DNA from 4 places in the Paenibacillus sp. FSL H8-0175 genome. Region 1 is predicted to be linked to each of the others. Evidence: riboswitches for the same ligand, from Rfam matches in the RefSeq annotation. Region 1 holds a riboswitch; each other region holds the start of a gene.
What was found. Region 1 has a riboswitch for cyclic di-AMP ahead of MHH46_RS00540 (C40 family peptidase). Riboswitches for the same ligand answer to the same signal wherever they lie in the genome.
Positions count from the first base shown of each region.

Region 2: linked by a shared signal. The riboswitch ahead of MHH46_RS02785 (hypothetical protein) and the one ahead of MHH46_RS00540 (C40 family peptidase) in region 1 are both predicted to bind cyclic di-AMP.
Region 3: linked by a shared signal. The riboswitch ahead of MHH46_RS10985 (KamA family radical SAM protein) and the one ahead of MHH46_RS00540 (C40 family peptidase) in region 1 are both predicted to bind cyclic di-AMP.
Region 4: linked by a shared signal. The riboswitch ahead of MHH46_RS27100 (alpha/beta fold hydrolase) and the one ahead of MHH46_RS00540 (C40 family peptidase) in region 1 are both predicted to bind cyclic di-AMP.

Region 1 is NZ_CP150299.1:111,470-115,160, forward strand. It holds gene MHH46_RS00525 (4a-hydroxytetrahydrobiopterin dehydratase) at 164-451, shown strand; gene MHH46_RS00530 (cytochrome c) at 534-890, opposite strand; gene MHH46_RS00535 (GNAT family N-acetyltransferase) at 1,018-1,503, opposite strand; gene MHH46_RS00540 (C40 family peptidase) at 1,693-2,184, opposite strand; cyclic di-AMP (ydaO/yuaA leader) riboswitch at 2,190-2,332, opposite strand; gene MHH46_RS00545 (C40 family peptidase) at 2,695-3,123, opposite strand; cyclic di-AMP (ydaO/yuaA leader) riboswitch at 3,181-3,319, opposite strand; gene MHH46_RS00550 (hypothetical protein) at 3,538-3,691, opposite strand, start outside.
Region 2 is NZ_CP150299.1:624,385-628,075, reverse strand. It holds gene MHH46_RS02790 (hypothetical protein) at 1-117, opposite strand, end outside; cyclic di-AMP (ydaO/yuaA leader) riboswitch at 368-557, opposite strand; cyclic di-AMP (ydaO/yuaA leader) riboswitch at 977-1,141, shown strand; gene MHH46_RS02785 (hypothetical protein) at 1,210-1,764, shown strand; gene MHH46_RS02780 (hypothetical protein) at 1,779-2,300, shown strand; gene MHH46_RS02775 (hypothetical protein) at 2,434-2,793, shown strand; gene MHH46_RS02770 (hypothetical protein) at 3,253-3,441, opposite strand; gene MHH46_RS02765 (ABC transporter permease) at 3,477-3,691, opposite strand, start outside.
Region 3 is NZ_CP150299.1:2,561,865-2,565,555, reverse strand. It holds gene MHH46_RS10990 (AraC family transcriptional regulator) at 1-1,456, shown strand, start outside; cyclic di-AMP (ydaO/yuaA leader) riboswitch at 1,505-1,646, shown strand; gene MHH46_RS10985 (KamA family radical SAM protein) at 1,782-2,957, shown strand; gene MHH46_RS10980 (YafY family protein) at 3,100-3,691, shown strand, end outside.
Region 4 is NZ_CP150299.1:6,116,939-6,120,629, forward strand. It holds gene selD (selenide, water dikinase SelD) at 1-534, opposite strand, end outside; gene MHH46_RS27100 (alpha/beta fold hydrolase) at 1,138-1,965, opposite strand; cyclic di-AMP (ydaO/yuaA leader) riboswitch at 2,053-2,239, opposite strand; partial or broken gene MHH46_RS27105 (glyoxalase) at 2,486-2,596, shown strand; gene MHH46_RS27110 (hypothetical protein) at 2,674-2,847, opposite strand; gene MHH46_RS27115 (Nif3-like dinuclear metal center hexameric protein) at 2,932-3,691, opposite strand, start outside.

The DNA.
Region 1 (3,691 bases):
AGTTATAATCGCTGGGATTTGTGAATACATTAAATCGAAAATATCGCCTTTATCCTGGCACATCCCTTGGACCTCAGAAGCTAAGGGATGTTTTGTTTAAAGCCTAAGACAAGTAAAGGGAACTGCGCACTTTACTGCAATTTTTTGTAAGGGAGGAAACGAATTGTTATTTACGGAAGAGGAACTGCGTGAGGAGATCACCAAGCTAGAGGGCTGGAAGCTGGAAGATAACGTTATGGTACGAAAATATATGTTCAGCCAATATATGAAGGGCATTGCGTTTGTTGATGAAGTAGCCACGATTTCAGAAGCCTTCGATCATCATCCACATATTACGATTGATTATAAAACAGTTACACTGCGACTTGAATCTAATGAAGAAGATGGGATTACGGCTCTAGATCTTCGAGAGGCGCATCAATTTAATGAAGCCTTTGAAAAAAATCACTAGTTTAGCCGAAATCATAAAATAAACGCCCGTGCAGAGATAGTCACCTATCTCATACACGGGCGTTTTTAGTTGCTTGGGTGGGTTACTTTTTCTCTGAGAGCCAGAGTGCGACGTTGGCGATCTCTTCAGGCGCTAGTTTCTCCTTAAAGGAAGGCATTTGGCCACGTCCTTTAGTGACGATGCTATAGATTTCCTCAGCGTCATGCTGGCCACCTTCATTCTGAAGACTTGGTCCAACTCCACCTTGAAGCTGATCGCCGTGACAGGTGATACAGCTGGCTTTCACGGTTGCTTCTGCCTTTGCTGCGTCCAGTTGAACTACCGGCATCGTGGGCTTATTTTCTTCCGCTACCTCTTCTTTACCCGGAAGTGTAAACATGAGTACTACCGCAAAGGCACAGGCGGCAAAAAACAAACCGCTCATGATCCATTTCTGCATCCCAATTCGTCCCTTCTATGTAAGCTGCTCCCTACATTATAGCTTATGGTGAAGCGTTATCATAGGGTTTGTGACAAAAAAATGAACGAGAATACAATCATTCTCATGAAATATATGGTATTTAATATCATTTGTCATAGACCATGCAATAAAAAGGTTTGTCTCCTGTAGGTGTGCGGCGTTCATACGTATCTGTAATCGTAAATCCACATTTTTGATAAGTTCGAATGGCGCGTTGGTTCCAGGTCAGGACTTCTAGATCTATCTCACGATCAGGATAACGATTCAAGGCTGTCTGGACGATGGCATCTACGAATAGTTTGCCTAAACCATGGCCGCATAGATCGGGGCGCATCCCAACTCCTAAACGAACGACTCCTTCCATCGGGAACAACTGTGCGAATCCGCACAAAATCTCTTGTTCATTTAATATGGAGATATATTGTTCCTCCCGGAGCTGCGGATCGCCAAACTCGATGCCAAGAGCCTGCATCTGCTCCCACGGCATCCAGCCATAAATATTATATGGGGGCGTATAGCTCCACTTACAAATAGCTTCTCCGTGAATTGCCTCCATAGGAACAACATGAAAAGTTACCGAGGGATTTATCATAAGGTCAACGATCTCCTTTCACGAGGACATTGCTATATTACTAATTATATACAAAATGGGGGAGGTTCGACTCAGAAACTTTATATGAGAGGAATGTTTTACAAATTATGAGAGGGGTAAATAAGTAATAAGACAAAAAAACAAGCTCTCCTCCAAGAGTTACCTTGGAAAAGAGCCTATGTACGTTACTTATTGGACATCATCATTGTCTTCCGATTCAGCAGCAACCGATTGGTAAGCGTCTGTGCTCATAATGCGCTTAGCACCAACGTAGCGTTTCACGTAGTAGCTATCACTCAGAGAGCTAATCGTAACACCGCGTGAGGTAGAAGCGTGTGCGAACTTACCTTCACCGACATAAATGCCGACATGGGAGACACCTTTGCCACTTGTATTGAAGAATACAAGATCTCCGGCTCTTATATCATCACGGGAGATTGCTGTGCCCATTTGATATTGGGAACCTGATTGGTGTGGAAGGTTAATGCCAATCTTATCAAACACATACATTGTAAATCCGGAGCAATCAAATCCGTTAGTGGATATACCGCCGGATACGTATTTAGTACCGATGGCCTTGTCAATCACTTTATCCATTTTGGAATCTGCGAAAGCGCTTCCTGCTCCGATGGTGAGGATGATGGAAAAGCTTAGTACTGCTGCTGCTAACTTCTTCTTCAAAAGTGTATACCCCTTCCAAATGCCTACGAGGTTAGCTTAAGGGTTCGGTTGAAGGTCCCCTATGACCCCTCTATATAATGGAGGTCAATTCACCCAAAGTTGGTTCCCCCGTTTTCCTAATAGTTAGGAAACTCGGCTCATACTGTTGATTAGGATTAGCTTGTAATCAATACATGACAAAACCTTTGTAAATAACAACTTAATGATTACAAAAATGTTACTAAAATCTCACTGCGCTAATTGTAACAAACAGAAAGCCGCTTGGCAATCGTTTTTAACATATTAATGCAGAAAAATTGGCATTTTTACGGTAGAAAGGCATATGTAAGCGTTAATAATGACCTAATTTTTAATATAATTGCAATTTTTATCAAATAAACGTGTTTCAATTGGGCTCTATTAGTGTAAAAATATATTATGGAAAAAAGAAAAACCCGAATTTGATTACGGGAATAATCAGATTCAGGTTCATATAGTTGTAATTATGAGGTTATAGTTGTGAGGAAGGTTTCAATCGAAGGCTACAGCTTGATAAGCTGAAGTACTCATTACTCTTTTAGCGCCAACATAACGATTGGCCCAGTAGGCCTGACTGAGTGAAGTGATGGTCACTCCACGCGAAGAGGACGATTGTGCGAATTTTCCGTTTCCAACATAAATGCCGACATGGGATACTCCATTGCCAAGTGTGTTAAAGAACACTAGATCACCAGAACGCAGATTGCTTTTGGATACAGCAGTTCCAACGCTATATTGAGCTTTTGATGTACGAGGTAAAGTAAGACCCACATTCTTGAATACATATTTTGTAAATCCAGAGCAATCAAATCCGGCAGTGCTTGTACCTCCGGTTTTATAGGCAACTCCAATAGTCTTTGAGATTACAGTGTCCATCTTAGAGTCGGCAAAGGCGCTTCCTCCACCAATAGATAATGCCATTACAAGTCCTAGCGCCGCAGCGACGCATTTTTTTCTTAAATTATGTCTTTTCAAAAGATGTACTCCTTCCAAGGCCTGCGAGGTTAGCTTAAGGGTTCGGTAGAAGATTCCCTATGATCCCTGTAAAGCGAGATCAATTCACCCAAAATATGGTTCCCCCACTTCCCGGTGCAAAGGAATTAGGCGTGTTAAGCACCAAGAGAATGACGTTTCGACAGTTACACTTACGATAAATACATTTAGTTATGTAGGAATCGTTTCAATTGATTACAAAATTGTTACTAATAGCACAGGACTTATTGTAACAGAGCTTTTATGATTTTGCAAATACTCTTAAGTTATCCGTAATGAGAAAAAGTCCCAGCTCCTGAATACAGGAATTGGGACCTTTTTATTATGTCAAATAAGGTTAATTTATTGTGGAAATGCTTTGCTACACCATAGATGATATTGTGCAGAGATTCCCCACATTTTTAAGAGCGTAGAAGGTAGTGGTGAGATTTGCCGTATTATAAGTGCCGGCAGGCCGGGACAGAACAGACCCGTCAGTCCGCACACTAGCAGTAAG
Region 2 (3,691 bases), 510 kb from region 1:
AGCCACATTGTTGGTTAATCCCGCCATCTTAATACCCCTGAACTTCAGAAGTTTAATGAAATGTTCTCCCGCCTTTGTAGGCGCACATACAAGCACATATTCATTCTGATCCGTCATCTTTTTTCTCCTCCTGCTCATTTACAACAAGGAGGCAACGAAAATCTCCGAAAGGATGTTGACCTATCGTCATTTTCGGGCACAACCTAAAGCTCGGTTGTGTCACGTCATTAGACGCTGCCTTACAAATACCGCTAATGATGAATTTAGCGACCTCTTAGGGGAGGCCTCCATAAATGCTTTGCTTCTAAGAGCACAGCAAAAAGCCACAAAGGATCTCCTCTGTGGCTCGCTAGCGGTCACATTGCACTCATCCTCTCTCCATACGCTTACGAGGTTAGCTGTCGGATTCGGGCGGTGAGAGTCGCCCTACCTGTATAGATGCGAGCTCACTCACACCCTCTACAGGATTCACCCCATAACCGGCTTCCGACTCTCACATCGGCTGCCGATTGTTGGTTCCCCCGCTTTCCTTACCGGAAATTAAGCGGATCAAATATTCGATTGTCGTTGAAACAGGAGTAATCATACTCTTATGCACGAAGACTTGTAAAACCTGAATGATGCCAAAATAATGCAAATTAAAAACTATTTTCCCATTAGATAGCGCTTACTTGATATCTAATCTCTCTATATCTCTTGTTTACTCGAGTTTGGAGCGTTTAATCGCTATCTATAATACATGTGATTTTATTCACCTTTTTAGAGCGAAAATACTGCAAATTCCCATTATAGGTAGAAACGCAAGAAGCTGAGGCTGAGCGAGAAAGAGGCGCGATAACACGCCATAAATACCTATTTACCTCGTTTTTCAGTCGTAGTCGGCAGGATATGGTTAAAATTGCTCTAAAAGAACATTTTCCGTTTTTTACAGAAAATCTTGAAAAGAGTATGATTCGGGTTGAATCTAATTCATGAAAAACAATCAACGCTGAGTTCCTGCATTCGCAGGGAACGGGGGAACCATCAGGCCATCTGGCCTACTTGGGGTGAATCCAAAGGAGACTGCATAAGTCTCAATAGGTAGGGCGACTCTCACCGTCCGAATCCGACAGCTAACCTCGTAAGCGTAAAGAGAGAGACCCTTGATCCGCCACGCTTTGGCCCAGGTATATCTGCCTGTAATCCAAAACCGCAGCAGAGGTCCTCCTCTTGCTGCGGTTTTTGCGTTACCTAAGCTTATTAGGTGATAGCACGCTGGATGGGGTGAATGTTTTGAAGCACTATTATTTAGGGATACATCAAGGGCTGCTTGAGCCGATAAGTCTAAATTACGTTTGTTTCGGGGCCTTGTGGTTCGAAGAACATAATCACAGGTACATTGTAGGCTATGCATTTGGCCAGAACCAGATCCAAGCCCTTCGCCAGTTCAGCACACCTTCTTCTTGTAAAGACTGTTTAGACTCTAAGATTGTATATGAGATATATAAAAAAATTCGAGAACAACAGCAGCAGCAGGATTGGTCATCACACCAAAAGCTCCCGTGGTTTACAGCCTTCAAGGAGCCTTGGAAAGATGTAAGCGCCGGTTGGTATGTCTTGAGATCCCGCAGCACCTTTCCCTTACATCTATCTGTTATACGAAAAGAGAAGTTCCGACTATGGCTAGAGCATACCGCAGTCTGTGAGAATAAAATGGAGATGCTCGCTTGTGTAGAAAAGGCTAGTGTCACTCATCATGTTGACTTAAAGCTTTTGGAAATCTAAGGAGGAACCCTACTATGGACCAGCGCAGACTATCCCGCATTGAAGTATTTGTATTGGATGAACCCGAGCCTATTCACTATGGAATGGAAGGGGCTGAAGGCTGCCGTTATGGTATTCTGAAGCTCACCTGTAAGGGAGGCTGCAGTTGGGGGGCTTGTCTGATCTCTGCCAACACCAAAAATTTCGATCTTATTAAATGGAGTTCTTTTTTACGGGCCATCTGTCATTGCCGTCTTGAAGAAGCGCTGGATAAGGTCCGCCGCGAAGGTTCAGATTGGGAGCAGGTTAAGCTTGAGCTAGTTCAGGGTGCTTTGCAGGATTTAAAGGCCAAGCTCCAGGGTAAATCCTTGGCAGGGCATATTCAGCAAGGGCGTCTGTACAGTGTTGCAGCAGGGGGGAGCAATTCCAGAAGTGAACGGCTCTACTACAAACCTTCCAAAGCTTTATCCACTGCCTCCCAGCAGAAACACAGTTGCCCGGAACCAGACACCGCCGATCTCATCAATAAATCCATCTCTTACTTTTCTATATTATAGATTCAAGCAAATCTCTCAATCTGAAAGGATCGTGTTCACCATGCCTGACCCCTTACCTCCCGAGTCCACCTACAGTACTAAATTTGCAGAGTGTGTTCAAAAGTATACTAATGAAGTCTACGTACTTAGTTCCATGTTGTTAGAACAATCTAATGAGGCAGACAAGATTACTATCCGCACCTTCACAGAGCTTCATAAAATATATCGTCAGGATGATTTTGATCCTCAGTTATTCTCTATCCACGCTTACCGCACTTGTATTCACCAGTGTGCTGATTCTTTTGCCCGGCGCTCGCTTCTATCGGCTAAGGCATTACCTTGGGAGGAACAGCTTGTGAAGGTCATGTGGTACGGCCTAAAGCTGCCTCTTTCTCAAATAAGCATTATTCTGCAAAAAAGTGTTCCCGCACTGAAAACACAGCTTAGAGCTCTACGGGAGCAGATGACCACCCAAACGGATATACTAACGAGCGCAAATCTTTCTATAATTTAGTCACTGACTAGAATTCAGACAATCTTTAAGCGCATGAAGCATCTAACGGACTCAGGAGCCTTTAATTGAAGCTTTTCCACAAATATGGCCGGCGTTCGGACTCCAGTAGAAATCCCGAGCGATGAATTTCTCGGATCGTCTTAAAGCAAGCCCTAATCATCTTCCACCAAGGCTTACGGACCCAGATGACGTTATTTGCACGTTTATCGCCTTTTGAGCATAGTATCGGACTCCAATGCAACTATTTGGTTAAAAGAGCTACTAATTCACCCTTTTTCATGCCAATAGCGACTATAGTGTCCGATATCTTGCCAAATCTCGATGATTGTTGCATTTAAGTGCTGCTGGGTCCGTTAGCTATATCAGCTCGTATACAAAGAGATTGCCAACTCAAAAACGGGGATATCCCAGCAACCATAAACGGCTGTTAGGATACCCCCGAAAACTCAGTGCCTACTATTACACTTTACTCTTACGCGCCTTACCGTACATCCACAATCCTGCCAACATCCCCACTATAGCAACACCAGTCAATACGCCTTGAACGAAATCCATAAAAGTGGAGCCATCCGGAAGCATTCTACTAACCGTAGCCAGCGATACAGAACTCATTAAAAGCATAATGGTATATTGTTCGCTTGTAGACATCATTAGCACTCCTTAAAAGTTATTATGAGGTCTTCTTAGATCTTGTAAGCTTTCATTGCTTTTCTAATTTCTTTAATACTTGGGCGTTTGCCGTACATCAGTACGCCGGTACGATAGATCTTGGCTGCCAGCCATCCGAAGATGAAGGTAGTCACAAGCAGGATCAGCAGCGATACAATGACTTGCCAGATCGCCACCTCGCCGACACCAATTCGGAGCAGCATCGTCAATGGTGAGGTGAAAGGCACAT
Region 3 (3,691 bases), 2.5 Mb from region 1:
TGGAATCTCCTATAGTACGGACAACCAGGAGCTGACGTTGTATTATTACCTCATCACCTTTACAGCAATTTATACAACCGAGGATCCTAAACGATATTCTGGAGAGCTGCTTTCCGGCAGACGGGAGTTAATTGTGCACCCGTTCACCAAGGTAATCCGACTAGTCGAAGACCTGCTCATGAACAGGAATAACACCGATGATGTACAACAATTCAAGCGACAATTAAAATTCCAAGAATTGCTGCTGCTACTTTTTGAGCATAATTACCCTTCCAAACACCTGCCAAGTCCTACGGAATCCGTAGAAAAGACCATAACATTCATTCAGGAGCATTATACAGAGAGTATCACCGTGAAGCAGTTAGCTGAACTGGCGGGAATATCAATCTGGCAATATACACCGATCTTTCAGCAGCTTACGGGTAAAAAGCCGCTTGAATACCTGACGGATCTGCGCATTAATCATTCCAAACGATTCCTGCAGGAATCGACTGAACCACTGCGGGAAATCGCCAGACTGGTCGGCTTCTCGGACGAATACTATTTTAGCCGCCGCTTTCGGCAAAAAACCGGAGTTACACCCGGACAATATGCACATCAGAAAGGTCGTAAGCTTACCGTCAAGGATTGGACGGGTCATGAGGTGGAGATTCCAGAGCGAGCGAAACGTATTGTCTATCATGGCGAAACACTTGGCGACCTTCTCGCGTTAGGCGTAAAGCCTATCGGTGGAGATGAAGCGTTCGCCCGGAACAGCGTCTATAAACATCGGCTTAAGAAGCTCGCCAACGTCGGGTTTCCACTGGACCCGCAGTTGACCGCTTCCCTAAACCCAGATTTGATCATTTTGGCAAATAGTGATGAAAGAGCCTACAGAGCAGTTTCTGGTATCGCTCCGACACTCACCTTTGATTCATTTGCATCTCTCGACAAACGAATGCGGACACTAGGCAGTTGGCTAGGTAAACAGCGCGAAGCCGAAGCATGGCTGGAGTCATTCACAATCAAAAACGCTGCCATGTGGCAGCAGCTTTACACGACAACCCTCCAAGTTGGAGAAACCGCCTCTGCTTTGGTCTATGATCATGGAGATCATCTGTATGCTATGGGAATGTCCGGATTCTCCACTGCGCTTTATGCCCCATGTGGTTTACAACCGACCGAAGAGATCCAGGCCATATTGGACGAAGAGTTAGGGTTCGCCGAAGTTGATCCAACACGACTGCCTGCCTACGCCGGAGATCATATCTTCATGCTCATTCCGGAACGCAAAGACTCGCGAGCTGCGATGGAACGATTACTAGACAGTTCACTTTGGAACAATCTCCCGGCAGTACGTCAGGGACATGTTTATCTGCTCGACGGAAGCAAATGGAACTCTAGTGATGCGTTAACCCGGGAGAAGCTGCTAACGCTGTTGCCTAAACTACTCGGCGGAAGTAGCGCTAACAATTGAAAGTGAATCTAGGATTCTCTTTTGACTTATCAAAACTTGATAGGGTATACTTTATCTACGCTTAATTTCCAACTTTTACAGTTGAAAAGCGGGGGAACCAGTTAATTGGGGCGAATCATTGAGCATTAGAATGTAGGGTACCATCTTACCCGAGTCCGTCAGCTAACCTCGTCAGCAGTGGATGGGTCTGCTTTCCATGTTATTTACATAACCAGAGACCCTTGCTAAGGGTCTCTTTTCGTGCTTTTTTGGACCCTGCTGGCAGTAGATTGGCCTTTGACACTAAGGCTCCCTCATTTTTCTCACACTACGAGACAAAGGAGAGATGTACGTGCAAAAGGTAAAGTACTTCACGGATATTAACAAAATAGCTATGTTGTCTGAGCTGGAAAAAGAGAATCTGAAAGAAATTACGGACAAATTTGTTTTTCGTGTAAATGACTACTATCTGTCTTTAATTAACTGGGATGATCCAAATGATCCCATCCGTAAGCTGGTTATTCCTAACGAAGGTGAACTGCTGGAGTATGGGCGCTGGGACGCCTCCGATGAGGACACGAATTATGTGGTACCTGGTTGTCAGCACAAGTATAGAACCACTGCACTACTGATTGTATCCGAGGTCTGCGGGGCTTATTGCCGCTACTGTTTCCGTAAGCGTCTTTTCCGAAATGACGTGAAAGAGGCGATGGCTGATGTCTCTCCGGGCTTGGAGTATATCGCAAATAATCCGGAGATTAACAACGTACTTCTTACGGGCGGGGACAGTTTAATTCTCTCCACACCGAAGCTAAGATCCATTATTGAAAATCTAAGAAGCATTGAGCATGTTAAGATCATTAGACTGGGTTCCAAAATTCCCGTATTTAATCCGATGCGGATCTCTGAAGACGAAGAACTGCTGGAGCTGATTCGTACTTACTCTACCGAAGACAAACGAATCTATGTTATGGCGCACATCAATCATCCTCGTGAAATCACACCTGAAGCCAAAAAAGCATTTAAAGCTCTCCACAACGCAGGGGCAATTGTCGTAAATCAGACCCCCATCCTCAAAGGCATCAACGATGATCCCGTTATTTTAGGGGAACTACTGGACCGGCTTTCATGGGCTGGCGTTACACCCTACTACTTCTTTGTGAACCGGCCCGTAGCCGGAAACCGGGATTTCGTATTACCGCTCGAGCAAGTCTATCAAATTGTAGAAGAAGCCAAAGCCAGAACCTCAGGACTTGGCAAAAGAGTACGCTTATCCATGAGCCACACCTCAGGAAAAATAGAAATTCTCGCCATTGATAACGGAAAAGCCTATCTCAAATACCATCAATCCAGAGATCAGGAATACGGAAAGTTTATGATTCTAGATTGTCCAAAGGACGCCGAATGGTTCGATGACCTGCCTGGGAATGAGCAATATTGGACCCCACCTGTGAAAAAAAACGATGCTATTATTTCTGTTAATGATTTATCAGGCGAGCCTGCGGATTTAATCTGTAAATAGATTAATCAACTCTGTCAGACTCTGTCATAGGATATTTCTTCATCACCAACAACAAAACTCCTCCCGCCCAAAATTAGCCCGAAAAAATCTATGATATAATCACGCTGTAACACGAAATGGACTAATGGGTGGGAATGCACACATGAAATTGGAACGATTGATTTCTATGATCTATAAACTATTGAACCACGAAGTTTTATCTGCCTCCAAGCTGGCTGAAGAGTTTCAGGTTTCCCAGCGAACAATCTATAGGGATATCGATGTGATTTGTGCCGCTGGCATCCCGGTCGTATCGTATCAGGGTACTAAAGGTGGATATGGCATCATGGACGGATATAAAATGGATAAAAGCCTGCTCCGTTCGTATGATGTCACTTCTCTGATTACTGTACTTAACAGTCTTTCTTCCGTGTTTGAAGATGAGCATACGCAAGGAACCATTGAACGGCTGCAAACGATTGGAACGGAGCCACAGACCTCTAGTCTCGCGGTGGATCTTGAAACCCGGCGTACGGATCCTGACGCACTTCCTCTTTTACGTGCGGCTATTGCGGAACGAAATGTTGTCCGTTTTGATTACATCAGTGTAAAAAATGAACGTACAACCCGTGAAATGGAACCAGTAAAGCTTCATTTTAAATATAGCAACTGGTACATCTATGGTTATTGCCGGGCTCGGCAGGACTATCGGGAGTTCCGACTTTCCCGGATGCTGAATTTGTTCCTGACGCAGG
Region 4 (3,691 bases), 1.2 Mb from region 1:
CGTTAGAATCAGCTTGTCTCCCACCTTGGCGCCCGCATTCGTTCTTACTTTGTCAGGATGCACAAGGCCCGTAACGGCCAATCCGAATTTGGGCTCTTTATCGTCGATGGAATGTCCGCCCACAAGAGTAGCTCCTGCTTCCTGTACTTTATCCGCTGCACCGCGCAAAATGTCACCAAGAACGCTTTTATCTAAAACAGAAATAGGAAAGGCCACAATATTAAGCACCGTAAGCGGCTTTCCACCCATCGCATAAATATCGCTTAATGCATTGGCTGCTGCAATTTGACCAAATGAATAGGGATCATCCACGATCGGCGTGAAAAAATCAACAGTTTGCACTAACGCTAATTCATCACTTAAACGATACACCCCTGCATCATCACTAGTATCAAGACCTACAAGTAGATCCGGGTTAGGAACAGTTGGTGGCAGACTACGAATAACCTGCATGAGATCGGCGGGACCGATTTTGCAGCCGCAGCCCCCTTTTGAAGATAATGAAGTCAGTTTTATAGTTTCAGCTTGAGACATCATGACTCAGCTCCTTTAGTATGAATTATCTTAATCTTACACGAGTAGATCGCATTGTACAAAATGCAAGAGTAGCAGATGCGTTGCTTACTACGCCTCCTTCTATACACTTACCTTCACTACTTAGGGCCTACAGTTCTTTCCCACGTCGGGTGAGCTATATTTGGTGCTGTGGTAGGGTAGGGACATTAAGTAGCGTTCTAGGTACAATATGCTTGTAAATGTTCAACATCCATCGGTTAGTAAAATAACCAAAGGCTGGCTCATTCGTAGATTTCACTACGGATAAGCCAGCCTTTAATTGGATGTCCATTATATTAGGGAAATCCTCCCTAATGTTCATCGATAATCGCTTTAAAATGAGGTTTTTAGGGAATTCCTCCCTAAAAATTCATGCAAATACCCATTTATGGCTAAAAACATCCTATTATTAGGGAGGATTTCCCTAATCTACGTTCTAGGAGCCATAATCTCCTTCATTTTAGGGAGAATTCCCCTAAAGTTCTTCCCAGAAAGACGACCCATAGCCAGCTCATTCCGCCCTGGCTATGGGACGCCTATTTTCTCACTTAAACGCTTCGCTTGTGAAGGTCTCCCTATAGATCAGCTAATCTGCTGACTGCCCTGCTGCTTCTCTAAGAAACGCTGAAGAATCGCATTGAATTGCTCCGGCTGGCACAGATTACTTGGATCTAATGCGTTCGGAATAATCGCCAACTGCGCCTGCGGCAGCTGAGACACCATTTCCTTCATACAATTCACTCCAAATTCATTAAAGTCCCCCACAATACATAATGCAGGACGTTTAAAAGCCTTTAAACATCTGGTGTAATCAACATGGCTCGTAGCCAGCCTTTGCCGATATAACTCCCGGGGGCGTTTGTCCAGCAGTCCTCTTCTAATCTCATTGTAGGCCAGACTCCAGCGCTCTCGGTACATCATCCGAATCGAAGGCAACACCAGCTCGCTTGGGAGATAATACATTAGTAAACTGCAATATGCTGCCATAGTTTGTATTTTCCCTACTATTGTTGATCCGTGAGTCCTACAAAAGCTATCCGCGACCACAATTGCTTTTACACGCTCAGGATATTGTTTGGCAATATGCTGAACGACTAAGCCACCATAGGCGATTCCTACAAAAACTGCTTCACGGATACCTAGGTCATTCAACAGCATAATCAGATCCAGACATTGCGTCTCAATAATCTCATGTGGGGCCTCCAGCAGTTTACCAGACTTGCCATTCCCCCGTAAATCGCACAAAATCACTTTATATTTATCGGAAAAATACTCCAGCTGTGGTTTGAACATACTGTGTGTTAATCCATGTCCATGGATAAACACAACCGGAGTGCCAGTTCCATTGATTTCATAATAGAGCGAAGTTCCGTTCAGTTTAGCGATAGGCAAAGGTAACACCTCTTTCATAATAAATTCTACGACTATATCTGCTTAAAAACGCAGCAAAAAACCACAGAGGGATTCTCTGTGGCTATTCATCACTAAACACGCCATTCATCCTCTCTCCATACGCTTACGAGGTTAGCTGTCGGATTCGGGCAGTGAGAGTTGCCCTACCTGCAGGGATGCATATTATGCACCCGGAACAGGATTCACCCCATAACCAGTGCCGACTCTCACATCGGCTGCCAGTTGTTGGTTCCCCCGCTTTCCAGAAACGGAAATTAAGCGGATTGCTTATGTAATTGTAAATTTAAGATAATTCTCAGTTCTGAGATGAATCATACTCTTGTAAGGTTTTCTTGTAAAGGAGGGCTCTGGTCAAAATAATGTTGAAAGCAATGCTTTTCATTTCATATTAAGCATACTCTTCATTTTCTCTTTCTTTTGCTCTTGTTTACTCGTTTTCTTTAGAAAAACAGCTCTGAAGCAAGCGAAAAAGGGGGTGATTCACCAGTACTTTCCTATTTAATAAGAAACGACAATCTTCAATACCAATATTGGGCCAGTTTCTGTACCTTGGGGTGTTCGTCGTTTCTATGTCCCCGATCCGTTTGGCAAGCTTGTTAATATTATTTCACATGAACAGCACGAATGATTTCATAAAAAAGAAAAAAGCTAAGCAGAATCAGAGATCTCCCCCTGTCCACTTAGCTTCCTTTTACAATACTATGGCTACAAAAGATCGGCGTTTTTCAATGCATGCTCCCAGCTTGGAAAAAAGAACAGCGCACTTCTCATAAGCTCTGGGTCGCTTTGCTTTACTTGTTTTTTACTGATTGAGCTTCCGTCGCTTTGCAGCTTTTTGATCCGACTTAATACTTCATCAGCCTCCAAAGGAATTTCCATTGAAACACTCCTTTCTCAGTGACCTGTTTCCCTTCATTTTCTCCATAATATGTTTATTTATTCCGTACTCTTAATTTTCCCAGATTAAACCATCTGATAGATGGGTTGTTCAGCAATGAACCGGGTAGGAAGCATGGGATATTTGTCTGCTAAGATTTCAGCTAAATATTTCATCCCCGGCGCTTCACTCTCCGCATGACCCAACATGATGAGCGCTTTAGATCTGCCTTGGTGCCCTGCATCCCGCACATATTCCGGAGTCTCCCACTCTGGTCCCTCTCCAGCGATAATTAAATCAAGATTGTGATCATTAAAAAGCGGAATAGCCATCATCCCACCTCCTCTGTAACCTACTAATATCCCTACGCGTTTGCAGGACAGAGACAGGTCACCAGCAGCGCGTACATAAGAGATGCCTAGCTTACTTTTAATATACTGAGCAGCTTCCATTACAGTCATAGCAGGAATAGTGAGAATCGTAGCAGCCGCTTGCTGCTCTTCCACATAGTCTGACCAATCCAGCTCTCGCAGCAAACCCATCATAATCCCATCCGGCTCTTGCCGATGCCAATAATCATGATAACGAAAAATAGCTATTGGGGAATGTTCGATCAGACTTTTTTTCGCATGATAAACCGGATCACCTTCTAACCACTCGCTCGCTGCATGATGGCTATAAAATACACCTTCATGCGTGATCAGCAAATTGGCTCCTAACGCTATTGCTTGCTCCACAATATTTTGTGTGGCAGAGAAGGCCGTAATAATCCCTGTGACTTCAGTTTCCGGTTCCCCTGGGTTCAGAATATCCACAGTCCCTTCTACCTGTTCCACAGTTCCCATT